DNA from 3 places in the Ornithinimicrobium pratense genome. Region 3 is predicted to be linked to each of the others. Evidence: predicted binding sites of a transcription regulator. Region 3 holds the regulator's gene; each other region holds the start of a gene.

Region 1 (9,895 bases), 210 kb from region 3:
GGCCCGGGGGTGGCGGCGCAGCAGACCCCTGGCGGTGTAGGCCAGCCCGACGGCGAAGACCACCATCGTCACCGCCGACATGATGATGATGAGCAGGTCCTGCCCCTCGCCGATCGCCACCTCGTAGCCGTAGAAGACCACGAACCCGGCAATGATCACCGACTCAAGCGCCAGCAGGCCGGCGGCCACCTGGCCCAGCAGCAGCTGGCGGGAGGTGGGCCGCCGCGGGGTGGTCCGCTCGGGCGCGGCTTCGGTGGAGGACATGCCGCTCATCGTAGGTCGCATGCCACCGCTGCCCCGACCCGCATCCGGGTGAGGCCGTGGGTGTGGAAGTGGTGGGCGACGGCATATCCGAGGCGGTGGTAGAGCCCCACCGCCACCGCGTTGTCGGAGTAGACGCCCAGGGTGGAGGCGCCGTGCGCGGCCACCGCACGGCGCGTCAGCTGGGCGGTCAGGCCGGTCCCGAGGCCGGTGCCACGCACGTCGGGCCGGACCACGATGCCGGCCAGGTGGGCGGCCCCGGAGCCCAGGACGTGGATGCCGCCGACGGCAGCCAGCTCCCCCGCGGCGTCCTCGACGCCCAGCCACAGGCTGGCGTACCCACGGCCGGGGAAGCCCTCGAACAGCCGGTTGTGGCTCCGGCCGAAAGCCTCGACGCGTGCGGCGTCGGCGGCGTCGTCCAGCTCGACCAGGCCAGGCGGCGCGGGGGGCAGGTCTGTGGCCCGGTCGGTCCACATGAACGCCCACGTGTCGCCGGTCCCCACCTGCCAACCTGGTGGCGGCGCCAGCTCACGCCCGGGCGCGGTGGAGAACCATTCTGGGGAGACGTTCTGCTCCTCGGCCCGGGCCACGAGCACGGAGAGCGCGTCCGACTCCGCCCCGACGGGTGCACCCGGTGCCATGACGGCCGCGCCTCCCCAGTGTCCGAACGGACGCCACCGCACCAGAGCGGCCCAGCCCAGGGGGCCGGCGACAGCGAGCACGTCCGCGGGCGCGGCATACCGGAGGAAGGGGTCGCCGGTGCGCTCCAGCAGCGTCGTGCGGTCCACACATGCCCAGATCACGGGGTCAAGGATGGCACGCACCGGGCAGCCCACCGACCGCGTGGGGTCCCCCAGGAAACGTCCGGGATCGCGACCTAGGGTTGGGGCGTGAGCGCCACCGCCAAGCGCCTTGGTCTGGAGATCCTCGGATGGGTCGTCCTGGTCACGGGCCTGCTCGCCCTCGTTCTGCCCGGGCCGGGCCTGCTGCTGACCTTCGCCGGGCTGGCCATCTTGTCGACCCAGTATCGGTGGGCCCGGCGGATGGTGCAGCCGGTGCGGGTCAAGGCCTGGCGGGGCGCCGCGGAGGGGGTGCGGACCGCCCCCCGGATCGTCGCGTCCTCCTTGGCCGCGCTGACCCTGCTCGCGCTGGGGGTGCTCTGGCTGGTGCAGCCGGCCGCGCCGGGCTGGTGGCCGTTGCCGCAGAAGTGGTGGCTTTTCGGCGGGGTCTCGGTCGGCGTCACCCTCACCGTGTCGGCCGTGATCGCCCTGGCGCTGCTGGTCTTCACCGTCCTGCGGTTCTACCGCAAGCCGGACGCGATGGAGGCGGTCGAGCGGCTCGAGGAGGCACACCGAGCCCGCTCCTCGGCGATGCGCAGAGCCCGGCACCGGCTGCGCCGGATGCGCCGGGAGGGGACACCCTGGCGACGGAGTGCGTGACCCCGCCGCCGCCTCGGCTCGACGGCTCACGTTGCGGCCCGCCAGTCCCTGGGCAGCGGTGGACCTGCCAGACCCGGTCACCGCACCAGACCAGTGCCGCCGGTCAACGTTGTCCACGGTGATCCTGTGCAGGCCGCGCCTTGACCCTCACCCAGGTCGAGACCTCAGCGTGGAGTCATGACGACGGACCCCGAGCAGCTGCTCTCCATCGGTGAGCTCTCCCGTGCGAGCGGACTGACAGTGAGCGCGCTGCGCTTCTACGACGGCGCCCAGGTCCTCACACCTGCGTGGGTGGACAGCTGGTCAGGCTACCGCCGCTACTCCCCCGGGCAGGTGCTGGAGGCCCGCATCCTCGCTGGGATGCGTCGGGTGCAGATGCCGGTGGCCGAGATGGCCGCCACGCTCGAGGCCCTCCGGCAGGGGGATCTGGACAGCGCCCGCGACCTGCTCTCGGCCCACCTGAGACGGCTCGAGGAGGGGCTGGATGACGCGCGCCGCCAGCTGGCGCAGCTGCATCACGCGCTGGCCGAGCCCATGTTCGGGAAGGCGATGGCCGGCGGGCCCCCCTCCCAGGTGGCTGCTCCCACTCTGCTCGCCCTGCTCGCTGCCGTGCGGCACGCGGTCGGCACCGACCCGCAGCTCCCGGCCCTCATGAGCGTGCTGGTCGAGGTGGGCGAGGAGCTGACGGTCGTGGCCACGGACCGCTTCCGGATGGTGGTGGCCGGGCGCTGGCACCGGGCCGGCGCGGCAGAGCCACAGGTGGGATCGGTGCTGCTGCCGACGGGCGAGGTCGACCGGCTGACCACCTGGCTCTCGGGTCGGCACGGCTCCCTCACCCTGGCGGCTCAGGAGGAGCTGCTGGTCGTGCGCTCCGGGGAGGAGGAGCTGCGGCTGACAGGGCTGGACGAGGCCTATCCGGATTACCGCCGTGTCCTGGAGCACGGGGTTCAGCTGCGGCCGTTGCCCACGGAGCAGCTGCACGCCGCGCTCGACGGGGACGACGTGGCGGTGAACCTGGGCGGCGTCCTGGTCGACCGCGGCTTCCTCTGGGATGCGGTGAGCAACGTCCCCGACGGCCAGGTGCTCCTGCCGGCCGACGGCGTCATCGCACCCCTCGTCGTCCGTTCCCCCGGTGACCTTGACGTGGTCGCGCTCGTCATGCCGCTCGCTCCGGAACGCTCATGAGCGTCCTGATGCACCTGTGCCGCACGTGCGGGCACAGGGCTACGTCGCACTCGGGCGGGGACCGCGGTTACAGCGGGTGCCGTTGCTGCCTCGGCGATGGTGACGTCGATCCTCGGCCGGTGCTCATCGACACCTTCGCCAGCCCCTCCGGACGGTCTGAGCCGCTCTACCCGCCCGGGACCGTCTGGAACGCGGGCACCATGCACAAGCTCACCCTCTGCGACTGTGCGGCGTGCGCGTCGGAGTATGGGCGGCTCACGGCGTTGTCCGGGTGACGTGCGTCGCCAGGCTGCGTTGAGGGCGCCCGGTGACGCCAGCCGAAAGCCCAGACGCTGGTGCATCGTCCGGGGTGACGGCGTCACGGCCAGCTCACCATGATGCCGCGGTCGGGTCGCGTCCGTAGGCCAGGGCAGTCAGCAGGTCAGTCCGCGACCGCGCAGGCCGGGGCCGTCACCTCGCGCGCTGGCGGGGCTCCCACGGTGGGTATGCCGAGGCTCACCGTGGGTTTGCGGACCGCCCCCGGGGTGCCGCCCTCCTGGAGCGCGGCCCAGGCGTCCCCACCGCGGGTCCGGCGCACGGCATACACCCCGCTCTGCACGCCGGAGTCGGCGATGAGGTGGTGGGGTGCGCCGTAGGTGACCTGAACGGTCACCGCGTCGCCGGGGCGGGGACGGTCGAGGCCCTCGGGGACGGCGAAGTGCACCAGGCGGTTGTCGCGGGCGCGGCCGGACAGGCGCTCGGTCTCGGCATCCTTGCGACCCTCCCCCGGCGCCACGAGCACCTCGACCTCGCGGCCCTCGAGCTCACGGTTGCCCGCCCAGGAGACCTCCTCTTGGAGCTCGATGAGCCGATCGAAGCGCTCCTGGACGACCTTCTTGGGCACCTGGTCGTCCATCTCGGCGGCGGGCGTGCCGGGGCGGATGGAGTACTGGAAGGTGAAGGCGCTGGAGAACCTGCTGGCGCGGACCACGTCCAGGGTGTCCTGGAAGTCCTCCTCGGTCTCCCCCGGGAAGCCGACGATGAGGTCGGTGGTGATCGCCGCGTCGGGGATCTGCGCCCGGACCCGGTCCAGGATGTCGAGGAACCGCGCCGATCGGTAGGAGCGGCGCATTGCCTTCAGCACCCGGTCCGAGCCGGACTGCAGCGGCATGTGCAGACTGGGCATGACGTTGGTGGTCTCGGCCATCGCAGCGATGACGTCGTCGGTGAAGGCGGCCGGGTGCGGGCTGGTGAAGCGCACCCGCTCCAGTCCTTCGACCTGGCCGCAGGCGCGCAGCAACTTGCCGAAGGCCAGCCGGTCGCCGAACTCCACACCGTAGGTGTTGACGTTCTGGCCCAGCAGGGTGATCTCGACCACGCCTTGGGCCACGAGCGCCTCGACCTCGGCCAGAATCTCACCGGGCCGGCGGTCCTTCTCCTTGCCGCGCAGGGCGGGCACGATGCAGAAGGTGCAGGTGTTGTTGCAGCCCACCGAGATCGACACCCAGCCGGAGTAGGCCGAGTCGCGCCGGGTCGGCAGCGTGGAGGGGAAGGTCTCCAGCGCCTCGAGGATCTCCACCTCGGCCGCCCTGTTGTGCCGGGCGCGGTCCAGCAGCGCCGGCAGCGAGCCGACGTTGTGGGTGCCGAAGACGACGTCGACCCAGGGGGCCCGCTCGACGATGGTGGAGCGGTCCTTCTGCGCCAGGCACCCGCCGACGGCGATCTGCAGGTCGGGGTTCTTCAGCTTGGCGGGGCGCAGCTGGCCCAGGTTGCCGTAGAGCTTGTTGGCAGCGTTCTCGCGCACCGCGCAGGTGTTGAAGACGACCACGTCGGCCACTTCTGGCCGCTGCGCGGGCGGGAGGCTGGCCAGGTCGGTGTAGCCGGCCGTCTCCAGCAGCCCGGCCAGGCGCTCGGAGTCGTGCACGTTCATCTGGCACCCGTGGGTGCGCACGTCATACGTCTTGGTGGTGATGGTCATCGCACCCCTAGGGTACGTGCTCTGCCAACGGCAACCGGCCGCCGACGAGGGGCGGCACGGCCACCAGCAGCAGCAGCGCGGCCGGGACCAGCAGGACCGGGAAACCGATCGCCAGGTAGCCCAGGGCGCCCAGCACCCCACCGACGAAGAAGAGGGCCACCAGGATCGAGAGCATGAGCAGCTTGTGCGGGTCGCCCCGGACCGGGTCGGGGTCGCCGGGACGCTTGAGGTAGGTCATCTTGCCCAGCTCGATCCCGATGTCGGTGACCATCCCAGTGATGTGGGTGGTGCGGATGGTCGCGTTGGAGACCTTGGTGATCAGGGCGTTCTGCTGCCCCATGACGAAGCCCAGGGTGGCCACGATCAGCCATTCCCGGTGCGCCCAGGTCACCTCCTCGGCCAGCCCGCCGACGATGAGGATCAGGACCGCCTCGACGAACAGGACGAGGGCGAAGCGGTCCCGGCGGTGCCGCCGCCGGGCCCAGTTGAACTGAAGGGCGCAAGCCATCGCGCCGAGGATGAAGGCCGCGAGGGCGACCGCACCGAACAGGACGAGGTGCGTTCCGCCCAGCACGAGCTGGTCGGCGACGGTGGCCACGATGCCGGTCATGTGAGAGGTGTAGAAGCCTACGGCGACGAAACCGACGGAGTTGAGCACTCCGGCCACCCAGGCGAGCAGGTAGGCCAGGTGCCGGTTGGTCCACTCATCCCGCTGCCCGGCAGCGAGCTGCAGCAGGTGGCGGGGGTGGACCGTCACGACACCAATCCCAGCACACCACGCACGAGGGCCACGACGCCCCCGGCGGTGGCCACGGTGAGGGCGACCGAGCGGGCAGCGCGCAGGCTCACCCGCCTGGCCAGCACGGTCCCGAGCCCGATGCCCACCGGCACCGCGGCCACCGCGACCCCCCAGGCCCACCACGGCACGACGTCGGCGGCAGGAGTGGCCCCGGCCAGCCCTTTGGTGATGACCGAGGCGAGGTTGGCCAGCAGGAAGACCGGCTGCAGCGTGGCGGCGAAGGAGCGGTGTCCCCAGCGGGAGGCGACGGCGTAGACGGTCATCGCCGGACCGGCGACCCCGGCCGTGGTGTTCATGAACCCGGCCAGCGCGCCCGAGGTCAACGCCGGCAACCGACCTGTGGCGTTGAGGTGGCGCTGCAGGCCGAGCGCAGCCGCGATCGCCACCAGCACGGTCGCCCCGAGCACGGTGTCCAGCACGGCGGTGTCCGCGGTGCGGACCACCAGGGCCCCGGCAACCGATCCGGCGAGCAGCAGCGGCGCGACGCTGCGGAACCGGCGCCAGTCGATGTCGCGGCGCATCACCACGGCCAGCACGAGGGCTGCGGCCACGGCGGCGACATTGCTCAAGGTGACGCCAGCCACGGGGCCGAGCAGGAGGGACAGGGTCGGGGCCGCCACCAGCCCCAGCCCCATCCCCGAGACCCGCTGCAGCCCTGCGCCGAGGACGACGGCGCCGAGCACGAGGAGCAGGATCGACCAAGACACCGGGACAGTGTGGCTGACGTAACGTCGGCCCGCGTCGTGGGGCGTCCGGAGCAGGACTAGGGTGAAGACACGATCAGTCACCGCGCGCAAAGGAGCACGTCATGAGCGACCAGGCCGACCGCGAGACGATGGGTGATGAGTTCGGTGTCTATAGCGTGGACGCTGAGGACCAGCTACAGCCCGGCGACACCCTCGATGGCGAAGGTGATGTGCTGGACCGAGGCTTCCGGGTTGGTGAGCGCTACCAGTGGTCCAACGCCTACGCCGAGGAGACGATCGACGTGCGAGTGCGGCAGGAGGATGAGGACCCCTCCTCGGCCTACGGCGCCCCGCGCGACGAGTCCGGGATGGACGCCGAGGACGACGGCTGGATCGGCGGCGATGACCCCGACGCGATCCGGGCCGAGCTGGACTACTACGGCAACGAGCAGCAGCGGGTCGGGCGCATCGTGGCTCCCGACGAGGGTCGCTTCCCCGACCGGGAGGCACGGCTGATCGCCCGCGAGGGCCAGGCGACCAGCTGGGACTCCCCGGAGGAGTCGGCCATGCACTACGTCGACGATGCCGGCGGGGAGGACCTCGGCAGCAGCGACGCCGTTCTGGCCGAGGTGGAGTGGGACCCGCAGGCCGTGCTCGTCGACGAGGAACAGTGAGCCGTTAGTCCCGGGCGTGCTCGGGCAGGTCGTCCACTGCCTCGCGGATGACCTGGTAGGCCACCCCTGGCGCGTAACCCTTGCGGGCGAGGAACCCGGCCAGCCGCCGGGTCTGCACCTCCCGGTCCAGCCCGCCCATGGTGCGCCGCCGCCGGGCCACTAGGGCCCGCGCCTGCTCCTTCTCCTGCTCGGGCTCGATCTCCGCCAGGGCCTCGTCGATCAGGTGCTCGGCGATGCCCTTGGTGCGCAGCTCATGGCGCAGGGCGCTGGCCGCCAGCCCCTTGGTCTCCTGGCGGGAGCGGACCCACATCTCGGCGAAGGCCTCGTCGTCCACCAGCCCGACCGTAGTCATCCGGTCCAGCACCCGGGCCGCCACCTGGGGGTCGCAGTCTCGCTCGCGCAGCTTGTCCGCCAGTTGACGGCGGGTGCGCGGGCCCATGGCCAGTTGGCGCAGCACGATCCTGCGGGCAACGTCGTGGGGATCCGGCTCCGACGTCGCAGCCCCAGACCCTGAGGCGCCAGGGTGGGTGGCGGCGGCGCGGCCAGCACCGGAGGCACCAGAGTCGGTGCCGTCAGCTCCCGCCTTGGCTCCGGCCGGCCGCAGGCCGGAGGCGCTGGCAGCCGCTTCTGCAGCGGCCAGCGCCTCTCGAGCCGCAGACAGCCGGTCTGCCTGGCCCATCAGAAGTCGACCGAGACCTCACCGGTGACCGGGTCCACCCCGGCCGGGAGGTCCTCGACGCTCGCGACGACGCCGATCCCCAGCTTGGTCTTGATCTTGCGGTCGATCTCGTCAGCCAGGTCAGGGTTGTCCTTGAGGAACTGGCGGGCGTTCTCCTTGCCCTGACCCATCTGCTCGCCCTCGTAGGTGTACCAGGCGCCCGACTTGCGCACGAAGCCGTGCTCCACGCCCATGTCGATCAGGCCACCCTCGCGGGAGATGCCATGGCCGTAGAGAATGTCGAACTCGGCCAGTTTGAACGGCGGGGACACCTTGTTCTTGACGATCTTGGCGCGGGTGCGGTTGCCGACCGCATCGGTGCCGTCCTTGAGGGTCTCGATGCGGCGCACATCGATGCGCACCGAGGCGTAGAACTTCAGCGCCTTGCCACCGGTGGTGGTCTCCGGGGAGCCGAACATCACGCCGATCTTCTCGCGCAACTGGTTGATGAAGATCGCGGTCGTCCCGGTCGAGCTCAACGCACCGGTGATCTTGCGCAACGCCTGGCTCATCAACCGCGCCTGCAGACCGACGTGGCTATCACCCATCTCGCCCTCGATCTCGGCCCGCGGCACCAGGGCCGCGACCGAGTCGATGACGATGATGTCGAGCGCGCCGGAGCGGATCAGCATGTCGGCGATCTCCAGCGCCTGCTCACCGGTGTCCGGCTGGCTGACCAGCAGCGCGTCGGTGTCGACGCCCAGCTTCTTGGCGTAGTCGGGGTCCAGTGCGTGCTCGGCGTCGATGAAGGCCGCGATGCCGCCGGCCTTTTGGGCGCTGGCGACGGCGTGCAGCGCCACCGTGGTCTTGCCGCTGGACTCCGGGCCGTAGATCTCCACGACCCGCCCACGGGGCAGGCCGCCCACGCCGAGCGCGACGTCGAGGGCGATGGCGCCGGTGGGGATGACCTGGATCGGCGGCCGCTCCTCGTCACCGAGGCGCATGACCGAGCCCTTGCCGTGCTGCTTCTCGATCTGCGCCATCACGGTGTCCAGCGCCCGAAGCTTGTTGTCACTGCCCGCTGCGTGCGGGTTCCTCGTGGTCTGTGCCATTGCCTGCTCCTCTACGTCTTGTGGGTGAGCGCGCCTACCTGCGACCGACCTCTCGGTGCCGCCCCCCGTGCGAGGGACGCGTTCACCGCCGTCCAGTCAGACGCTAGATGCCCGGACCGACAGACCTGGCCCGACCGCCCCCGATGCTGTGGATAACCCGGGACGGCGTCGACATCTGGGAACCAGCGTACTCGCACCTGTGTACGAGAGTAGCGCGACACGCCGCCTTAGAAGAGTGGACAGGTGAGCGGACCGGTCAGTCGAACGGGTGCACCAGATAGGCGTTGCCGTCACGCTCTAGGTCCACCACGCCGGCGGCGGCGGCGCCCCGGCAGAACTGCAGGAAGGAGCCGTAGCCCAGGGGCTTTTCCGAGAACCCCGGGCGACGCGCCCGCAACTGGTCCTTCAGTCCGGAAAGTGGCACGCCCTGGCCCTCGTCCAGCTCCTGCACCACCTCGGACAACAGGGCGAACGCCTCCGGCCGGCCCCCCTCGGGGAGGGTCACCTCCGGGTCGCCCTTGGCCGGGCCTGCCGAGAGCGCGATGATGCCCCGGTCGGCCAGGTGCTCGAGCAGCTCGCCGAACGCCCGGAAGCCGTGGGCTGCCTCGGAGAAGGTCGAGTCCTTGCGCAGCAGGGTGCGTTTGAGGACCGAGGCCGTCACCGCTCCCCCGGAGCCGCGCTGCAGACCCGCCACGGTCTGCGCGACGAGCACGTCCAGGTCCGGGCTCTCCAGCTCGACGGTGTCCTCAACCTCCTCGACCGTCTCGTCGATCCGCTCATCGATCCGCTCATCGATCCGCTCGTCGATCTCGATGGGCTCCTGGGGCACCTCCTGCTCCGCCGGACCGTTCGCCTCGCGACGGGGCTTCTGCCCCTTCTCGCCACCGGGGCGGCGGCGCCGGCCCCGGGAGGGCTCGCCAGCCCGGACCTCCCCGTGGGGGGCCCCGTCGAGGTCGTCGTAGAAGAGGAACTCGTCGCAGGCGGGCGGCAGCATGGTCGAGGTCGAGTCGCGCACGCCGAAGCCGATCACCCGCTTGTTCAGCTCGCGCAGCTTGTGCACCAGCGGGGTGAAGTCGCTGTCCCCGGTGCAGATGGCGAAGGTGCTGATGTAGCCCCGCTCGTAG
Region 2 (9,895 bases), 1.4 Mb from region 3:
ATCACGCGGTGGCCGCGTCCTCGTCCGACGTACACGCCGAGGACGCTGTCGACGACCGCGCTACACCACTATGCGGGACTCAACTGAGCCCACAGCCCGGTCCTGCTCGGTGGGCGTCAATATTGGGTTGCCCCGGGCCGTGGTGGTCGCGAACTATCGGGTCCGTGACTGACGAGAACCAGGCCAACGAGTTCGACCACCCCTTATCCGCCGCAATCTACGACATGGCAGAGGGCTCGCGGGAGGACCTCGACCACTACGCCGCCATCGTTGAGGAACTCGGCGGCCGCTCGGTGGTCGACGTCGGCTGCGGCACTGGGGTGCTGGCGATCCTGCTGGCGGGCCGCGGGTATGCCGTCACCGGGGTGGACCCCGCCGGCGCCATGCTCGACGTGGCCCGTGCCAAGGCAGGTGCCGAGCAGGTCCGGTGGGTGCACGGGACCGCTGAAAGCCTGCCCGCACTCGTCCAGGACACGAGCTCCTCCGGCGGTCAGGAGACCAACCGACGCGGCGGGCATCAGACCGATCTGCCCGCCGACCTGGCCGTGATGACCGGCAACGTCGCCCAGGTCTTCCTCACCGACGAGGAATGGCTCGGCACGCTGCGTGCAATCCACGACGTGCTTGTCCCCGGCGGGCACCTGGTCTTCGAGACCCGCATCCCCCAGCGTCGCGCCTGGGAGGAGTGGGCGCGGTGGGGCTCCTCGGCCTACCACGTCGAGGGCGTGGGAGAGGTGCGGGACACCTTTGAGCTGGTCCGCGTGGAGGAGCCCTACGTCACCTTCCGCTCCGACAACACGCTGCCTGACGGCACGGTCGTGCCCAGCGAGTCGACGCTGGTCTTCCGGTCGATGACCGACCTGGAGCGGACCCTCGACGCGGCCGGCTTCACCATCCGGGACGTCCGCGACGCCCCGGACCGCCCGGACCGGGAGTGGGTCGTGCTCGCCCAGCGATCGTGACAGGCTGACCCTCGAATGTCCCGCTCGCAGCGGTGTGGACTGACCGCAACGGAGCTCTGGCGACGAACGATATCGAGAGAACTGAAAATTGGGTCAATGCATAGCGTGCCATTGACCCATAGAAGTGATGATCGACGTGATCCGGCGTTCACTGCGGCGCCCTGGTGCCTGTCCAGCGGGGCCAGTCGGTTGCTGCTCGCCCCCGACGTCGAGACCGCGATGTCTGCACGCGAGGGGCGGCACCCCGACGCCCTGCTGCGCGGAGGGGGACGAAGATCTGGCGGCTGGCCGAGTACCTGGCCAAGCTCGTAGCTGCCGGCCGTGACGTCCGGATCGACCCAGAGCCGTACCTGGACCGCGCCCGGCAGTCCGATGCCGCGCAGGCGTGCCTGGAGCGCGGGGGCGACCCACGATACCCAGGCGTGGACCCAGAGGACCTTGACCGCTGCCTGGACCTTGACGCCTTCGACCGGGCCCTGCGTGCCACCCCGAGTGACGACGACCTGCTCGTCGTGACCCCCTGCTGACGCCCGTGGTCAATTCGCTCGTCTTCCACCAAGCAGGTCAGAAGTTGCTGGCCATGTTGGTGAACTTGCTGTAGTGCCCCTGGAAGGCGACGACCACGGTGTCCGTCGGGCCGTTGCGGTGCTTGGCCACGATCACGTCGGCCTCGCCCTCCCGCGGGGATTCCCGCTCGTAGAGCGACTCGCGGTGCAGCAGGATCACGACGTCCGCGTCCTGCTCGATCGAACCACTTTCACGTAGGTCGCTCATCTGCGGCTTCTTGTCGGTGCGCTGCTCGGGACCACGGTTGAGCTGGGAGAGCGCGATAAGCGGCACCTCGAGCTCCTTGGCCAGGAGCTTGAGCGCACGGGAGAACTCGGCGACCTCCTGCTGGCGGGACTCGACCCGCTTGCCCGAGCTCATCAGCTGCAGGTAGTCGACGATGACCAACTTCAGCCCGTGCTGCTGCTTGAGCCGGCGGCACTTGGCCCGGATCTCCATCAGCGACATGTTCGGGGAGTCGTCGATGAAGAGGGGTGCGTCGGTGATCCGCCCCTGGGTCTCGGCCAGGCGGGTCCAGTCCCGATCGCGCATGGTGCCCTTGCGCATGTTCTGCAGCGGGATCTCCGACTCCGCCGAGAGCAGGCGCATGGTGATCTCGGTCCGGCTCATCTCCAGGCTGAAGACGACCGTCGGCATACCCGCCTTGATCGCCGCGGACCGGGCAATGTCCAGGGCGAAGGTCGAGTTGTGGGTGGGGATCATCGACCGGCCGGCCAGGTACAGGTGGTCGGCGTTCGACACCTGGATGCAGCGCACCGGCACCGTGGCCACCGGCCGCACCTCCACGATGCTCCACGTCTGCTCGTCGAGTCCGCCCGCGCCCTGACCGCGCGCCACGGTCACCTCCGCGCTGCCCTGCCAACGCTCCCGCACGACGCTGGTCGTGACGACCTGCGGCTCGCCGTCGATCGACACCTGCCACAGGTGCTCCTCGTCCGCGACGATGACCGAGCCGTCGGAGAACTCCACCTCGAAGCAGGGCCGGTCGAGCAGGACCTCGGTCGCCGCGACCACGGTCGTCGGCCGACCGTCGGCGCCGAGCACCTCCTCACCGACCGCGACCTCCCCCATCGTGGTCCAGCCCTGCGGGGTGGGCAGCGGGGTGTCCAGGGCGAGCGCCTTGCCGACAGCCGGCCTGGCCGCCACGATGACCATCTGGCCAGGGTGCAGCCCGTTGGTGAGCTCGTCCAGGTCGGTGAACCCGGTCGGCACACCGGTCATCTCCCCCGTGGAACCAGCGGCGTGCTCAATCTCGTCCATCGTGGGCTCGATGAGCTGACCCAGCGGGCGGTAGTCGTCGCCGCCCCGCGTCTCGGCGACGGCATACACCTCCGCCTGGGCGGCGTTGACGATCTCCTCCACGTCACCGCCCGCGTAGCCGCTCTGCACGATGCGCGTGCCGGCGTCGACCAGACGACGCAGCACGGCACGCTCGGCGACGATCTCGGCGTAGAAGGAGGCATTGGCCGCGGTGGGCACCGAGGCGATGAGCTGGTGCAGGTATGCCGTGCCGCCCACCCGCTGCAGGTCGCCCCGCTTGGTCAGCTCATCGCCCACGGTGATGGCGTCGACCGGCTCCCCCCGGGCGTAGAGGTCGACACAGGCGGCGAAGATCGTCTCGTGGGCGGGGCGGTAGAAGTCCTGGGCGCGGACAATCTCGGAGCACTCGGCGATGGCGTCCTTGGACAGCATCATCGAGCCGAGCGCGCTCTGCTCGGCGGCGACGTCCTGGGGCGGCAACCGGTCCTCGGGTCCCCCACCGGTGTCCGGAGGCCCGTAGACCTCCATCTCGCTCAGCGCCATGCGCCTCCCTCTCCATCCGATGACAGCCCCGATGACACCAGCGGCCACCGACAGACCCCGCCGGTGCGGGTCACGGCCGATCCCGCACGCGGGCGGTCGCCCCACCGTAAGCCGTCCCGTGAGGGAGCGCACCATCCTCCTGTGGACCGGGTGTGGACACAGGGTGGACGACGCGCAGGGGTGCCTGGGGACAGATGTGGACATCCCTGTGGACAAGCCAGCAACTTCCGCCCCATCACTGCCCTGACCTGCGCATTCATCACTCACAGCCTGTGGAGGAAAAGTTCTCCCGGGCGTGTCGGCCAAGGCCGGTGGGAAGACTTGCACCCTTGATCGACGTTTGGCACTCTAGAGGTGAGAGTGCTAATCGAGCACTCCACCAGCCCCAGGCTCAAGTGAACAAGGAGGACCAGATGATGAGCCGTTTCGACCCCTTCCGTGACATGGAGCGCTTGATGTCTGAGACGCTCCGCACCCCTGCCAGCTCGGCGATGCCGATGGACCTCTACCGCGCGGATGACTCCTTCGTCGCCAGGATCGACCTGCCGGGCGTGGACCCCGGCTCGATCGACGTCGACGTCGAGGAGCGCACCCTGACCATCCGGGCCGAGCGCCACGAGCAGGAGGACGTGGAGCAGTGGCTCTCGCACGAGCGCCCTTCCGGCACCTTTGCCCGCCAGCTCACCCTCGGTTACGGCGTGGCCCTGGACCGCATCGAGGCCGGCTACGAGGACGGCGTGCTGACGCTGACCATCCCGGTCGCCGAGGAGGCCAAGCCCCGCAAGATCCAGGTCGCGCACTCCGCCGGCGGCAACCGCCTGAACGGCACCAAGGACGTGCAGGGCGAGGTCACCTCGCGCAACGACCACGCGGAGACCGCGCAGGCCAGCTGACGCCGGCCGGACCGCCCCACCGGGCCCACCCCGGCCCGGTGGCAGAATCAGCCGGTGACCACCGACGACCAGAGATCTCCCGCGCCGACCCCGGCGCGGGAGATCTTGCGTCTGGCCATCCCGGCCTTCCTGGCGCTGGTCGCGGAGCCCCTCTTCCTCCTCGCCGACTCCGCGATCATCGGCCACCTGGGCACGGCTGCCCTGGCCGGCCTCGGGGTGGCCAGCGCGGTGCTGCTGACCGCGGTCAACCTGTTCATCTTCCTGGCCTACGGCACGACCGCAGTGGTCTCCCGCAAGCTCGGCGCCGGGGACCACCGCGGCGCCATCAGCGCCGGCATCGACGGGCTGTGGCTGGCGCTGCTGCTCGGCGCCCTGGCTGCGCTGGCCACGGCGGTCTGGGCCCAGCCCCTCCTCGAGCTCTTCGGAGCCAGCCCAGGGGTGACCAGCGAGGCAGTGACCTACCTGCGGTGGTCGGCGCTCGGCATACCGTGCATGCTCATCGTGCTCGCCGCGACCGGCGTGCTGCGCGGGCTGCAGGACACACGGACCCCGCTCATCGCCGCCGTGACCGGCTTTAGCGCCAACGCGGTGCTGTCCCTGGTGCTGGTGCACGTCGTCGGCTGGGGGATCGCCGGTGCGGCGATCGGCTCGGTGATCGCGCAGACCGGCATGGCGGTCTACCTGCTGCTCGTGGTCATCCGGGGAGCACGCCGCCTGGGCTCGGACCTGGCGCCCAGCGGGGCTGGGGTGCTCAAGGCGGCGCTGGGCGGCATACCGCTGCTGGTGCGCACGATCGCCCTGCGCGCCGCCCTGCTGCTCACCACCTGGCTCGCGGCCGGCCTCGGGGACGGCCCGCTGGCCGCCCACCAGGTGGCGATGACGGTCTGGGCGACACTGGCCTTCGCGCTCGACGCGCTGGCGATCGCCGCCCAGGCCCTCACCGGCAAGACGCTCGGCGCCGGGGACGTGCGCGGCACCCGGGAGACGACCCAGCTGATGGTGCGGTGGTCCATCTGGTTCGGCGTGATCCTGGCCGCGCTCATCCTCATCCTGCACCGCGTCATCCCCCTGGGCTTCAGCCAGGACCCCGACGTACGGACCGCGCTGGCCGCTGCGCTCATCGTGGTGGCCATCGGTCAGCCGATCGCCGGGGTGGCCTTCATCCTGGACGGCGTCCTGATCGGTGCCGGGGACACCCGGTGGCTGGCCTGGGCTCAGACGCTCGCCACCCTCGCCTACGTCCCCATGGTGCTGGCGGTCTGGGCGTCCGGCGTCACCGGCGTCACCGGCCTGGTCTGGCTCTGGGTGGCCTTCAACGGCTTCATGCTCGTCCGGGCCCTGCTGCTGTGGGGTCGCGGTCAGGGCGATCGCTGGATGGTGGTCGGCGCCGAGCGCTGACCCCGTGCCCTGCCGTGCTCGGTATGGCGTGCCGGGCGCCCTCGCTGCGGTGGCAGGCTAGTGGTGGTCGGGGCTCTGGTCGTGCTCTCGCCGGCCCAGGTGGATGTCGGTGGGGGCGATCTGACCGGTGCGGAAGCCGGCGCGGCCGACCATGTGGGCAGCGGCGGGGATGGTGAGCATCTGGAACAGCGTGATCAGCACCAGCATGCCGACGTCCAGGCCCGAGCGGGTCCGCAGACCGACGCCGAGCATGACCAGGATGACCCCGAGGATCTGCGGCTTGGTGCCGGCGTGCATGCGGGTCAGGAGGTCGGGGAAGCGCAGCAGACCAATGGCGGCCGCGACGCAGAGCATTGCCCCCAGGAGCAGACAGATGAGCCCCAGGACGTCCAGCACGTCGTAGAAGTTCACGGGTGGCCTCCGCCGCGTCCGGGTCTGTGGTCGGGGGCGGCCCGATGGGCCCGGGCAGCGTGGGAGCGGCGCGGGCCGCGACGGGCCAAACTGTGCCGGGGAGCGGGCGAGCCGCCCTCCTCGAGCCGGTCCGGTGCGGGCGCGACGAACGGGATGTCGCGGTCCCGGGCCACGAACCGGGCCACGGCGACCGAGCCCATGAAGCCGACCAGCGACAAGGAGATCAGCAGGGGCAGGGTGGTCCAGGCGTCGGTGAGAGCCGCGTAGGCGCCTAGCGCGCAGACCACGATGGAGACCAGCACGTCGGTGGCCACGACGCGGTCCAGCACGCTGGGGCCCAGGGTGATCCGGATCAGGCTGAGCAGGGCGGAGACGAAAAGCAACCCGCCGATCGCCCAGGTGAGCCAGGTCTCGATGGTGTCGATGTTCATCGCGGCGTCTCCTCCTCCGGAGCCTGCGGACCCTCGTCGGGCCGCATCTCCTCGACCCGCTGCCCGGTCTGCTCCCTGACCTGGTCGGCCGTCTCGGACACGGGCCCGTGCCTGGTCGCCGTCCGCTGGGCCTCCCGGCGTCGGCGCGGGTCCAGCAGGGCCTCCGGGTCCGGGTGTAGGGCGCGCAGCACCCGCGCCTCCTGGGCGCGGATCCGCCGCCGCACCGCTTCTGCTTCCTGCCGGGTGCGCACGTCCAGGGCGTGGATGGTCAGCACCCGGGTAGCCGGGTCCAGCTCGATGACGACCGAGCCCGGGACGAGGGTGACCATCTCCCCGGTGAGCACCTGCAGCAGCTCGTCGTCGCCCACCAGCTCCATATCCATCACCACCCCGCCGACGGTCGGGCCCGGGCGGACCGTCAGCCAGGCGACCTGGAAGGAGGCGACGGCCAGGTCGTAGCTGAACCGGCTGATCAGCACGATCAGCCCCCAGGGACGAGGGCGCAGCCGCACCAGCACGTGCGGCAGCGGGAAGAGCAACAGCACGATGACCGCGACGATCGCTCCGCCGACGACGGCCACCGGGGTGACCTCGCCCCAGAGCATGACCCAGACCACGGTCAGCCACAGCAGCGCCCACGGGGACATTCGCCACCGGCGGGGGGAAAGCAGACCTCTGATCATCACAGCGACACCCCCGATCCGAGCACGGCCTCCAGGTAAGGGGTGCGCTGCACGAGGTCCACGGCAGCGCGGGTGGCCACCCCGAAGAGCGGGCCGGCCACCACGGTCAGGGCGACGCCGACCCCGACCAGCGCGGTCGTGGGTACCAGCACCCCGAGGCCAAGGGCCGAGTGGTGGCCCCCGCGCACCGGGCCCGCGCCGGTCAGCCCGGTCGCGTTCTCCGACCAGAAGGAGCGACCCCACATCTTGGCCACGGCATAGAGCGTGAGCAGGGAGGTGGCCACCGAGGCGACGACGACGGTATAGGCCAGCCACGACCCGTCGCTGACACCGGCCTGGATGAGCCCGACCTTGCCCAGGAAGCCGGTGAAGGGCGGGATGCCGGCCAGGTTCATCGCCGGGATGAAGAAGAGGACGCCAACGACCGGCGAGATGCGCGCGAGGTCGCCGAGCCGGGTGCTGTCAGAGGAACCACCCACCCGTTCCACCAGCCCGACCACGAGGAAGAGCGTGGTCTGGATGAGGATGTGGTGGGCCACGTAGAAGATCGCCGAGCCCAACCCATGCGTGCTGCCCAGCGCGATGCCGAAGAGCATGTAGCCGATGTGGCTGACCAGGGTGAAGGAGAGCATCCGCTTGATGTCGTCCTGGGCGATCGCGCCGAGGATGCCGACCACCATGGTCAGCAGTGCCGCCCACAGCAGCAGGTCCTCGAACCGCGACTGCGGGAAGAGCAGCGTCTGGGTGCGGATGATGGCGTAGATGCCGACCTTGGTCAGCAGCCCGGCGAACACCGCCGTGACCGGTGCGGGGGCCGTCGGGTAGGAGTCGGGCAGCCACCCGGACATCGGGAAGACCGCGGCCTTGACCGCGAAACCCACCAGCAGCATCACGTGCAGCAGCGCCGCCGTGCCCGGGGAGATCTCTCCCAGCCGCTGGGAGAGCAGGGCCAGGTTGACCGTGCCGGTCGCGCCGTAGACCAGGCCGATGGCCGCCAGGAAGATCATCGAGGACAGCAGGGAGACCTGGACGTAGGTGATCCCCGCCCGCACCCGCTCCAGGGTGCCGCCGAGGGTGAGCAGCACGAAGCTGGCGGCGAGCAGCATCTCGAAGCCGACGTAGATGTGGAACAGGTCTCCGGCGACGAAGGTGGTGGTGACGCCGGCGGCGAGCACCAGCAGCGAGGGGTGGAAGACCGGAAGGGGGGAGTGTCCGTCACTCTCGTCGTCGAAGCTACTGGCCCCCTGCCCGATGGAGTAGGCCAGGACCGCCAGGGTCACCGTGGTCGAGACGATCACCATGAGGGCGGAGAGCCGGTCCACGACCAGCGTGATCCCCTCGAACGGGGTCCACCCGCCGACGTACATCACCTGCGGGCCGAGGGTGTCCGCCGCCCAGAGCAGCACGCCGGCGCAGCCCAGCATGCCGATCAGCACGCACATGCTCACCACGCGCTGCACCCAGGTATTGCGGGCCGCCGCCAAGGTCAGACCGGCGCCGACCAGCGGCAGCAGCACCACCATCGGGACCAGCCAGGCGTACTCCGTGATCATCGCTTGCCCCCCTCAGGGTCGCTGCCCTGCGCGTCGCCTGAGGAGTCGTCCCGGCCGGGGCTAAGGTCCAGGCCGCGCTCGGCCCCGTCGGTGGACTCACCGGCGGTCCGCCCCGACGCGTCGACCGTGGCCCCGCCGTCAGCGAGCCGCTCCTCGGCGACGTCCTCCGGGTCGACCGTGCCCTGGCCCGGTCCGCCCATCGCGTGGTCGTAGCGCTCGGTGGTGGGGGTGGCCGGGTCGCCCGGGATGCCCTGGCGGGTCGTCTCGTGCATCTTGCGCTCGGTGCGCTGGGTCTCGGCGGCGATCTCGTCGGCCCGCTCGCGGGCACTGGGGCCATCGATCTCGACGGCCTCGGCCATCGCGTGGATGCGCGCGGACTCGAGGTCGTCGACGACCAAGTCCTCGCGGCCCAGCTGCCAGCTGCGGTGCGCGAGAGCCAGGACGAAGGCGGTCATCGCCAGGGTGATGACGATCGCGGTGAGCACCAATGCCTGGGGGACCGGGTCAGCCATGGCCGTGTCCTCGGAGACCCCCACGATGGGGGGCGCGCCAGCGGGTCCCGAGCCGATGATGTAGAGCAGGTTGATGCCGTTGCCCATGAGCAGGAAACCCATGAGCGCACGCACCAGAGAGCGGGCCAGGAACAGGTAGACCCCGGTGCCGATGAGCACGCTGGCTACGACGATGAGCGAGAGGTTGGGGGTCACCGGGACGCCACCCCCTCGGCCTGCTCCTGCTCGCTCTCCACGCGGATCTGGTTGTCGATCCCCGACCCCAGGCTGCGCAGGATGTCGAGCATCAGGCCCAGGACGACCAGGTAGACGCCGACGTCGAAGAACAGCGCGGTCACCAGGTGCACCTCACCCAGCAGGGGGATCTGCAGGTAGGTGTCCCAGGTGCGCAGGGCCGGGCTGCCGAAGGCCATCGGGACCAGGGCCGACCCGGCCGCGATGAACAGGCCGGTGCCGAGCAGGGCCGCAGGCATGACCGGCAGCGCGGCGCGCAGCTCGTAGCCGCGCCCGGCCAGGTAGCGCAGGCACAGCGCCAGGCCGCCCACCAGCCCCGCCGCGAAGCCGCCGCCGGGCTGGTTGTGGCCCGAGAGCAGCAGGTAGACCGACCACAGCAGCACAGTGTGGAAGACCAGGCGGGTGACAACCTCAAAGATCGTCGAGCGGCGCTGCGGGTCCAGCTGGT
Region 3 (9,895 bases):
CCCGTCGGCCTTGCGCGAGGCGGCGCGAAGCTTGGACAACCTGGGGTCGGACCTGGCGGACGACTCCTTGGAGTGCCGGGGGCCGGGCAGTGACATCGCGGGGGCCGCGACCGGGGAGATCGGGGTGCTCGCCCAGAACGCCGTCCTGGCAGCAGGTGGCGCCGTGGCGGCAGCCGCCGTCCTGGTGTCCGCGATGGGCACCGGCAGCGACACCGCCGGAGAGCAGCTCGACCTCGCGACCGGCGGGCAGGTGGCCAGGTGAGCGTCTTCGCCCGGCCTCAGGGCAACCCCGGTGGCATCCGTGACGGCGCGAGCCGGCTGACGGGGCTGGCCGAACGCGTGGGCGGCGGCCGGTTGGACACTCTCTTCAGCGCGGCTGGGTCCGCCGAGGCTGCGCTGCCCACCCGGCGCGTGGCGGATTTCCAAGGCCTCTACCACGATGGTGCGGCGGCCATGGAGGAGGCGGCCCAGGTCTTCGCCGACGTGGCCGGAGCGCTCGCCGACTACGCCGACGCACTGGAAACTGCCCAGTCGGCGGTCGACACCGCCTCCGACGGGTATGCCGAGGCGCAGCGGCTCCTCACCCTGGCCCGCAACACGGGAGAGACGCAGGCGGAGTCGCAGGCCCGCACCGACATGTCCCGGCACCGCAGCAACGCCGACTCCGCACAGCTCACCTTCGAGGAGGCGCAGTCCCGGGCCCGCTCGAACCTGTCCGGCCTCGCGACGACCTGGTCGCCGGACGGGGCCAGCACCTCCGCCGTCGACGCCTGGGCGGCGTCGACGGCCGCGATCCTGCCGCAGCAGGTCCGGCTGGACCGCGAGCAGATCGAGGCGATCGTGCGGGGCGAGACGAGTCCGCAGGTGCTCCTGGACACGGGCAAGAACGTCCAGAAGGCGCTCATCAACGGCTGGTACTCCTGGCAGGCGGTCACCATCGGCCGGGAGAGCGCCGCATACCAGCGCACCGTGCAGGCCATCATCGACAGCCGGGGCCAGGGCCGAGGGGCCCGGTCGCATCTCATCGCCGCCCGGCGGGAGCAGGGGCTGGCCGGGTCGCACCGCTACTACAAGAACATGCGGCGGTTGCAGGCTGACCGCACCGCGTTGGGCCATGCCCAGCGCCGCTATCCCCGGGCGGGCGGGTCGCACCACCGCTACGGCGAGATCCGGGACGGTGTCCCGCGCAACAGCGCCGCTCGGCCGGGCGCGTTGACCCGCTTCAGCAACAGCCGGGTCATGTCGGGCGCCCGGGCCGGCGGTCGACTCCTCGCCCCGCTCGGGGCGGTCACCGGGGGTTACGACGTCTACCGGGCAGTCCGCGGTGGAGACGGGATGTCTGCCACGGACCGGCTTGTCGTCGGCGCAGGTGGCTTCGGGGGCGCGGCGGCGGGGTCCGTCGCGACCTACGCACTGCTCGCCGGTGCCGCGCTGGGCCCGGTGGGTCTGGGCGTCATCGCCGTCGGTGGAGCCGTGGCGGCCGGGGCCTGGATCTACGAGAACCGAGAGGCGATCGGGGAGGCTGCCGCACGGGCGTGGGACTTCGGCAAGGACGTCGGCTCGAGAGCGGTCGACGGCGTCAAGAACGTGGGCAAGAAGGTCTGGAAGGGACTCTTCGGCGGTTAGCCCAGCTCACTCGTCCCCGCCCATCTCTCTGCTGACCTGTCAGACACCCCCCCACCACGACGGAGACCCGCTGTGCCCGATGATGACGCCAACCCGACCCCGGACCAGGACGACCCGTTCCTCAACCCTGACGTCATCTCCCTGCACGGGGAGTTGATCGAGGAGTCCGCCGAGGAGGCGCTCAACCTCGGGGCGTACAGCGATGAGGAGATCGCCGCTCTTGTCTTCGAGGGGGTGGACCGTCCGGTCCCGTTGCCCTGGCTGGACTCGCTGGAGCCTTCGGAACGTGAGCTCGCCGTCGCGATGGGGATGCGCTCGCTGACCGTGCGAGGACTCGTCGAGGCGCTGCCCCTCGACGACGTCCAGGGCACCCTCCAGCAGACCTCGCCCCCAGAAGTCTGGACCCTGCTGGGGATGCGGCGGCACGCGCCGTCCATGGTGGTCGCCGAGCGCACCACCACGATGGGGACCGACTGGATCGTCTTCTACGAGCAGGAGCAGGAGCGGTGGTTGGCCGAGTTCATCACCGCACAGGGTTTTCACGAGTTCGTGCTCGCTCCCACGGAGGACACGGCGCTGGCCCTGATGGCCTGGTCGGGCGTGGACCCCCAGACGCAGGTCCCCGAGTTCGACCTGCGCCTCACCGTTGACGAGGTCCAGGGGCATGACCCCCGGCTCGAGCCGGTCGGTCAGGCCCTCGTCGCCGTGACCCTGAGCCGGACCGATCCCGCAGTGCCCGACGAGACCACCTTCGCAGGCCTCTACTCCGGTCCGGAGGGCAGCTACCTGTCCCAGCGTGAGGCGGACGGGCTCATCCGGTTCCGCGGGGAAGGCTTCGACGCGATCGAGGAGTTCGTCCACTCGCTGCTGCAGGAGAGCTGATGGCGCAGCCCCAGGAGCCCCTGCGAGGCACGGACATGGGTCGCGTCCTGTCGACCTTCCGGTGTTGGCCCGGGCCCCTCTCGGGCACGGTCATGCTGCTCCTCACCGTGGCCTTCGTCGCCTGGCACTGGATCACCGTCCCGGACGACCCGCTCTGGTTCCGCCTCGCCATGCTCTCCCTGCTGCTCCTGTTCTGGTCGGCCTTCGCGCTGCCGGGGATCCTGGAGCGGCACCGCGTCTGCGAGCACGGTCTGGTGCTGGGCTACGGACCCACCCGGACGGCCCGGTATGTCGTGCCCTGGACAAGCGTCGACCCGAACCGGGTGCGGGTGCTGCGCCGCAGCCAGCTGATCTCGCGGCACCGGGGGATGCCGCAGGTCAGTCCGCTCTACCGGATCGGGACGGGACCGCTGGCCTACCGGTCGTTGGCGGTGAACGGTCTGGACAGCGCCACCGACGCGGGCACGTGGCTGCACATCCCGGGCCTGCTGGAGACGCCCAACACGGTGTCGTCTGGCCGCGCCCGCAGCAGGACCCCCTACGCGTGGTGGATCCTGGGGACGCCACGGCCGGAGAAGCTGGCCCGGGCGATCGAGGAGGCGATGGTGTCCGCCGGACACCGGGCCGAAGGGCTGGCTGTCCGGGCCGCGGAACAGGAGATCGTCGTGCCGTGGACACCCGGGCCCTCGCCGCTCAGGCCCCGCAAGAAGTAGCGCGGATCGTCGGCGCGGGGAGGCGGGTTCACCGACACGCCACCTGTGCTCTGTCGATCCGTCGGGTAGGCGCCCCACAATGACGTCAGTCCCTGTCGGGTATGAGCCAGCAGGGCCTGAGCCAAGAGATGGATGTGGCCCGGTTCGCAGAGTATGAGTCTGCCAACCGGGCCACGACCAGTGGTGATGCACCGGACGATCGCGAAGGTGCCCGAGGCTCTCCCCTGCATCACCAGAGGGGTCACCGGCGGGGTGCAGGCACCCGGCCGGATCATCGAATCCTCGACGAGTCTTGCGATCCGCTCTCCGTGAGGAGTGCGTAGGAGAGTTCTACTCCTGCCCGGCACCGGGCGCAAGGGGTTGGTGCGGGCGGGGCCGCGTCCCTCAGCGTGTCGGGGGTGACACGCCGAGAGGCGTCAGCTGAGCAGGCGGATCTGGAGGGGATAGGAGTAGACCTCGCCGCGGGAGGCGGCCAGCGCGCCACGCACGTGGACCCAGATCTGGACGATGAACAGCACGACCCAGATGGGAACCGCCCAGATGAGGCCGATGCCGAACGTGACGAAGACGCTGATCCAGGTCAGCACCGAGGCGATGGTCATCGTCAGGTTGAAGTTGAACGCGCCGGCAGCGGCCGTCCGTACGGCCGCGCTGCGCTCGCGGTAGAACAGCCAGACCAGCAGCGGGCCGAGGAAGGGCAGCCAGCCCACGCTGAGCAGCATGGCCGCCGGGGCGGACAGGTGGGCGACGAGCATCATCGTGCGCTCCTCGCTGTTCGCCGGGTTCGGGGCGGCGGCGTAGCCGCGTGGGTCGCCGGGTTGCGGGAGAGGGGGTTGCTGGGGGTAGGGATTGTGCGTCAAGACACTCACTCCTTGTCAGGGAACCGTCACGAAGTCGATCAACTCTTCGACGCTGGCGAGCAGCGTAGGTTCCAGGTCACTGTAGGAACGCACGGAGGACAGGATCTTCTTCCACCCCAGGGCGACATCGGTCTGCGAGGTATGCGGCCAGCCCAGCTCGGCCAGCACCCCGTGCTTCCATGAGCGACCCTTCTCGATGACCGGCCACGACTGCAGGCCCAGCCGGGCCGGTTTGACCGACTGCCAGACGTCGACGTAAGGATGACCGAGGATCCGCACGTGCTGGCTGACCTTCTCCGCCGCTGCGACGATCCGGCTCTCCTTGGTGCCCGGGACGAGGTGGTCGACGAGCACCCCGAGGCGCCGTTGCGCCGTGGGCGCGAACCGGCGGATCTCGCCCGCCAGATCATCGACACCGTCGAGCATCTCCACCACGACGCCCTCCACCCGGAGGTCGTCGCCCCAGACCTTCTCCACCAGCTCGGCGTCGTGCCGGCCCTCGACCCAGATCCGTGAGCCGCTGGCCACCCGGGCGGGCTGACCGTTGACCCGGACCGACCCGCTCGCGGTCCGGCGGGCCGCCTGCTTCGCCGCCGCGACCTGGGCCCGGCGCTCGGCGGTGGGGGCGGTGAGCACGACAGGGGAGCCCTCGAGGAGGAAGCCGGGCCCGAGCGGGAAGCCCTTGACCTTGCCGCGGCGGTCCTCCAGGTGCACCACCTGCATCCCGCCCGCCTTCTCCACCCGTACCACGGCTCCGCACCAGCCGGTGTCGACGTCCTCGACCACCAGCCCGGTCTGCGCCTCGACCTGCTGGGCCCGTCCGCGCCTCGGCGCGCGCCAGTCACCGGTCAGCACGTCTGCTCCATACCTGTCCGTCACGCCGTCCGACGCTAGGTGGTGTGACGGTTGCGACGGGTGAGGCGCGCGGAGGGCGATGACGGCGGGCGCGGCCACAGACCTGCAGCCAGGCCCTCCTACGATGAGGCCATGAGCCAGACACGCATCGAGACGGACAGCATGGGGCAGGTCGAGGTCGCCGCCGACCGCTACTGGGGCGCGCAGACGCAGCGCAGCATCCACAACTTCCCCATCGGCCGGGACACCTTCGTCTGGGGCCGCCCGGTGATCAAGGCCCTGGGCATCCTGAAGAAGGGGGCCGCGCAGGCCAACGCCGAGCTCGGCGAGCTGCCTTCGGACGTCGCCGACCTCATCGTCCGCGCCGCGGACGAGGTCATCGCCGGGGAGCTGGACGACCACTTCCCGCTGGTCGTCTTCCAGACCGGCTCGGGCACCCAGAGCAACATGAACAGCAACGAGGTCATCTCCAACCGGGCCATCGAGCTGGCCGGCGGCCAGCTGGGCAGCAAGGTGCCCGTGCATCCCAACGACCACGTCAACCGGGGACAGAGCAGCAACGACACCTTCCCCACGGCCATGCACATCGCCGTGCTGCTGGAGCTGCGGGACCGGCTCGAGGGTGACGTGGCCCTGCTGCGCGACACCCTGGCCGCCAAGGGGGAGGAGTTCGCCGACGTGGTGAAGGTCGGCCGCACCCACCTGCAGGACGCCACCCCGATCACCCTGGGGCAGGAGATCGGTGGCTGGGTGGCCCAGATCGACTACGCGATGCGCGAGGTGCGCCACGCCGGGGACGGGCTGCACGAGCTGGCGATCGGCGGCACCGCGGTGGGCACCGGACTCAATGCCCACCCGCGGTTCGGGGACCTGGCCGCGCGGAAGATGGGCGAGGAGGCCGGGTTCGAGCTGGTCTCCGCCAAGAACAAGTTCGCCGCGCTGTCGGCCCACGACGCCCTGGTGCAGACCTCGGCGGCCTTGCGCACGCTGGCCGGCGCGCTGATGAAGATGGCCAACGACGTGCGCTGGCTGGCCTCTGGCCCCCGCAACGGCATCGGCGAGCTCGTCATCCCCGAGAACGAACCGGGCTCCAGCATCATGCCGGGCAAGGTCAACCCGACCCAGCCCGAGGCGCTGACCATGGTCGCCACCCGCGTCTTCGGCAACGACGCCACCGTCGCCTTCGCCGGCACACAGGGCAACTTCCAGCTCAACGTCTACAAGCCGGTCATGGTCCACGCCGTCCTGGAGAGCATCCGCCTGCTCGGCGATGGCTGCCGCGCCTTCAACGACGGCTGCGCAGTAGGGCTGGAGCCGCACACCGAACGGATCGAAGCCAACCTGGCCAGCAACCTCATGCAGGTCACTGCGCTCAACCCGCACATCGGGTATGACGCAGCCGCGGCCATCGCCAAGCAGGCCCACAAGGAGGGTCTGACGCTGCGCGAGGCGGCCATCGCCTCCGGCCAGGTCACCGAGGAGGAGTTCGACGCCTGGGTCGTGCCGATCGACATGACCCGCCCCCGTCACGTCGACTGAGGCCGCGTCTGGGCGGCGGGCGAGTTGCGCCTCCGGGGTAGACTTAGCACTCGGGAGCATCGAGTGCCAAGCAATCGAGTGCCAGCCTGGCCGTGCCTCGGACCGCGCCGCCGTCCGTCGCGCCTGGTCCGGGCCGGCCGCCGACGTGGGAGGAGGAGCCATGAGCCAGGAGCGCCGACTAGAGGTGCTGCGCGCCATCGTGCAGGACTACGTGCGCACCTCCGAGCCGGTCGGGTCCAAGGCGTTGCTGGACCGCCACCAGCTCGGGGTCTCGGCCGCCACCGTGCGCAACGACATGGCGGCGCTGGAGGACGAGGGGTTGATCATTGCGCCGCACACCAGCGCCGGACGGATCCCGACCGACGCTGGCTACCGGATCTTCGTGGACCGGCTGCAGCAGGTCAAGCCGATGAGCAAGGCCGAGCGTGCGGCGATCGAGCGCTTCCTGGCGGGGGCGGTGGACCTGGACGACGTCGTCGCCCGGACCACCCGGCTCCTGGCCGGCCTGACCCAGCAGGTCGCGGTCATGCAGTACCCGAGCCTGACCAGGTCCAGCGTGCGGCACATCGAGCTGGTCCCGGTCGGCGGCGCCCGGCTGATGGTCGTGCTCATCGTCAACACCGGGCGCGTCGAGCAGCGCATGGTGGAGACCGGCCGTGACCTGAGCAGCGAGGCCGAGCTGGTCGCGGGGCTGCGTAACCTGGTCAACGAGCAGGCCGTCGGCCAGCCGCTGACCGCCGTCCCGGGTCGGCTGGCCACGGTGAGTGAGCGGATGGCCCCCGAAGACCGGCCACTCGTCGAGGCTGTGGCCAGAGCCCTCGCCGACGCCACCGAGGAGAGCACCGAGGAGCGGGTCGTGCTGGCCGGCACCGCCAACCTGGCCCGGGTCGGCAGCGACTTTCCGACCACCCTGTCCCAGGTCCTGGAGGCCCTGGAGGAGCACGTGGTGCTGCTGCGGCTGCTGCAGGCCGTGCCCACGATCACCGAGGGAGACGGCGATAGCGTCACCGTCTCGATCGGCGCGGAGAACCCTTACGCGCCGCTGCGCACCACTTCCGTCGTCGCCACCGCCTACGGTGGTGCCGGCAACCTGGGGGTCGTCGGACCGACCCGCATGGACTACGGCCAGGCCATGGTCGCCGTCCGCGCGGTGGCGCACTACGTCACCGAGATCCTGGACGAGTGAGGGATCTCACGGCATACCTGCCGTGCCCCCGTCGTTAGCCCCACGTCACCTGCACACGCTCGACCACCCGCGAAACCACCACCTGCCGAAGCCCTTCCGACCGCGACCAGCTGAGGACGCCCCACGCCGTGAACGACTACTACGCCGATCTTGGAGTGCCCCGCGAGGCCACCCCCGAAGAGATCAAGAAGGCCTACCGCCGCAAGGCCCGCCAGCTGCACCCGGACGTCAACCCCGGCGCGGACGCCGAGGCCGAGTTCAAACGGGTCAGCCAGGCCTACGACGTCCTCGGCGACCCGGCCAAGCGGGCCTCCTACGACCGGGGCCAGGACCCCTACGGCGGCTCCACCGGTGGGTTCGGCCAGGGCTTCACCTTCAGCGACATCATGGACGCCTTCTTCGGCGGCACCGCCGCCGGCACCCGCGGACCCCGCACTCGGGTGCAGCGCGGCCATGACGCGCTCGTCCGGCTGGACATCGACCTGGCCACCGCCGTCTTCGGTGGCGAGGAGACCCTGCACATCGACACGGCCGTGCTGTGCCAGACCTGCACCGGCTCCGGCGCGCAGCCAGACTCCCGCACCCGCAGCTGCCAGGTATGCGGTGGCCGCGGCGAGGTGCAGCAGGTCCAGCGCTCTTTCCTGGGCCAGGTGATGACCTCCCGTCCGTGCCAGGCCTGCCGCGGCTACGGCGACGTCATCGAGCACCCGTGCTTCGACTGCTCCGGGGAGGGCCGGGTCCGCACCCGCCGCGACCTCACCCTGAGGGTGCCGGCCGGGGTGGACAGCGGCACCCGGATCCAGCTCACCGGTGAGGGCGAGGTCGGGCCCTTCGGTGGGGAGCCGGGGGACCTCTACGTCGAGATCGCCGTCGAGCCGCACGAGACCTACCAGCGGCGGGGTGACGACCTGCACGGCTCCCTGGAGGTGCCGATGACCGCGGCGGCGCTCGGTGCCACCCTGCCCGTGGAGACCCTCGACGGCCTCGAGGAGATCGAGCTGGCATCGGGCACCCAGCCGGGCGAGACCATCACCCTGCCCGGGCTCGGGGTCACCCACCTGCGTGGGCAGGGCCGCGGAGACCTCGTCCTGCACGTGGACGTCAAGGTCCCCACCCGGCTCACCGACGAGCAGCGCGAGCTGCTCACCCGGCTGGCCGAGAGCCGGGAGGAGACCCGCCCGACCGGTCGCATGGGCGCCAACGGGCCCGGTCACGGACGCAAGAGCAAGCTCTGGGAAGCCCTGAGGGGCAGGTGATGACCGCGCCCCTGTTCCTCGTGCCGGTCGGCAGCCTCGACGCCGACGACGAGGGCGGGCCGCGCGCCCTACGGCTGGACGGCCCCGAGGGTCGGCACGCCGCCGACGTGCAGCGACTCGGCGTCGGTGAGGAGATCCTTGTGGCCGACGGTCAGGGCCGGGCCGCGTCCTGCACCGTGACCGCGGCCGACCGCGCAGCCCTGCAGCTGCGCGTCGACTCGCTGTGGACGGTCGAGGAGTCGCAGCCCCGCCTCGTCCTGGTCCAGGCCCTGGCTAAGGGCGAGCGCGACCTGATGGCGGTCGAGGCCGCGACCGAGCTGGACGTCGACGAGGTGGTTCCGTGGCAGGCTGACCGCTCGATCGTGCGCTGGCGGGCCGAGCGGGCGCAGAAGGCTCACCGCAAGTGGCAGCAGACCGTGCTGGCCGCCACCAAGCAGTCCCGCCGCGTCCGGGTCCCTGTCGTCGCCGACCTGGTGACCAGGGGTGAGCTGGTCCGACGCGTCGCCGAGTCCGCGCTCACCGTGGTGCTGCACGAGGAGGCCGAGGAGCCACTGGCCCAGGTGTCCTTGCCCGAGCAGGGGGAGGTGCTGGTGGTCGTCGGCCCCGAAGGCGGGATCGCGGCGCAGGAGCTGACCGCGCTCACCGCGGCGGGCGCCCAGCCGGTCCGGCTGGGCAGGACCGTCCTGCGCTCCTCCAGCGCCGGGCCCGCCGCCCTCGCCGTCCTCAACGCCCGGAGCAGGTGGCGGTGACCACCGACACCGCCCCCGCGCCCTCCCTCTTCAGCCCGCAGCTGCGCTCCGCCTCCATCGGGGCAACCGCGCTGATCGCCCTCTTCGCGCTGGAGTACATCGCCGTCGGCGCCGCCATGCCGACGATCGCCGAGGCGCTGCAGGGCTACCACCTGTACAGCATGGCCTTCGGGGCCACCGTGGCCGCCAGCATCGTCGGGATGATCATCAGCGGCTGGTGGTCGGACCG

What was found. The regulator HrcA, encoded in region 3, represses chaperone genes, less so after heat shock. The targets are predictions, from matches to a motif close to TTNGCACTCGNNNNNNNCGAGTGCNAA.
Region 1: the regulator HrcA is predicted to act here: its motif matches at 1,841-1,867, upstream of FY030_RS10440 (DNA polymerase III subunit beta family protein).
Region 2: the regulator HrcA is predicted to act here: its motif matches at 3,673-3,699, upstream of FY030_RS15970 (Hsp20/alpha crystallin family protein).

The regions. Positions count from the first base shown of each region.
Region 1 covers NZ_CP044427.1:2,269,804-2,279,698, forward strand. Annotated here, with positions in the region: gene FY030_RS10425 (hypothetical protein) at 1-264, opposite strand, end outside; gene FY030_RS10430 (GNAT family N-acetyltransferase) at 270-1,064, opposite strand; gene FY030_RS10435 (PGPGW domain-containing protein) at 1,152-1,700, shown strand; gene FY030_RS10440 (DNA polymerase III subunit beta family protein) at 1,878-2,885, shown strand; gene FY030_RS16400 (hypothetical protein) at 3,005-3,160, shown strand; gene miaB (tRNA (N6-isopentenyl adenosine(37)-C2)-methylthiotransferase MiaB) at 3,307-4,842, opposite strand; gene FY030_RS10450 (YoaK family protein) at 4,850-5,599, opposite strand; gene FY030_RS10455 (sulfite exporter TauE/SafE family protein) at 5,596-6,348, opposite strand; gene FY030_RS10460 (DUF5709 domain-containing protein) at 6,450-7,001, shown strand; gene FY030_RS10465 (regulatory protein RecX) at 7,006-7,680, opposite strand; gene recA (recombinase RecA) at 7,680-8,771, opposite strand; gene FY030_RS10475 (NYN domain-containing protein) at 9,028-9,895, opposite strand, start outside.
Region 2 covers NZ_CP044427.1:3,473,688-3,483,582, forward strand. Annotated here, with positions in the region: gene FY030_RS15960 (class I SAM-dependent methyltransferase) at 165-962, shown strand; gene dnaB (replicative DNA helicase) at 1,527-3,332, opposite strand; gene FY030_RS15970 (Hsp20/alpha crystallin family protein) at 3,746-4,225, shown strand; gene FY030_RS15975 (MATE family efflux transporter) at 4,280-5,623, shown strand; gene mnhG (monovalent cation/H(+) antiporter subunit G) at 5,681-6,034, opposite strand; gene FY030_RS15985 (MrpF/PhaF family protein) at 6,031-6,465, opposite strand; gene FY030_RS15990 (Na+/H+ antiporter subunit E) at 6,462-7,148, opposite strand; gene FY030_RS15995 (Na+/H+ antiporter subunit D) at 7,148-8,701, opposite strand; gene FY030_RS16490 (Na(+)/H(+) antiporter subunit C) at 8,698-9,408, opposite strand; gene FY030_RS16005 (Na+/H+ antiporter subunit A) at 9,405-9,895, opposite strand, start outside.
Region 3 covers NZ_CP044427.1:2,060,642-2,070,536, reverse strand. Annotated here, with positions in the region: gene FY030_RS09455 (hypothetical protein) at 1-262, shown strand, start outside; gene FY030_RS09450 (hypothetical protein) at 259-1,626, shown strand; gene FY030_RS09445 (hypothetical protein) at 1,699-2,508, shown strand; gene FY030_RS09440 (hypothetical protein) at 2,508-3,221, shown strand; gene FY030_RS09435 (DUF4870 domain-containing protein) at 3,638-4,090, opposite strand; gene FY030_RS09430 (DUF3097 domain-containing protein) at 4,097-4,960, opposite strand; gene fumC (class II fumarate hydratase) at 5,069-6,475, shown strand; gene hrcA (heat-inducible transcriptional repressor HrcA) at 6,636-7,661, shown strand; gene dnaJ (molecular chaperone DnaJ) at 7,790-8,917, shown strand; gene FY030_RS09410 (16S rRNA (uracil(1498)-N(3))-methyltransferase) at 8,917-9,666, shown strand; gene FY030_RS09405 (MFS transporter) at 9,663-9,895, shown strand, end outside.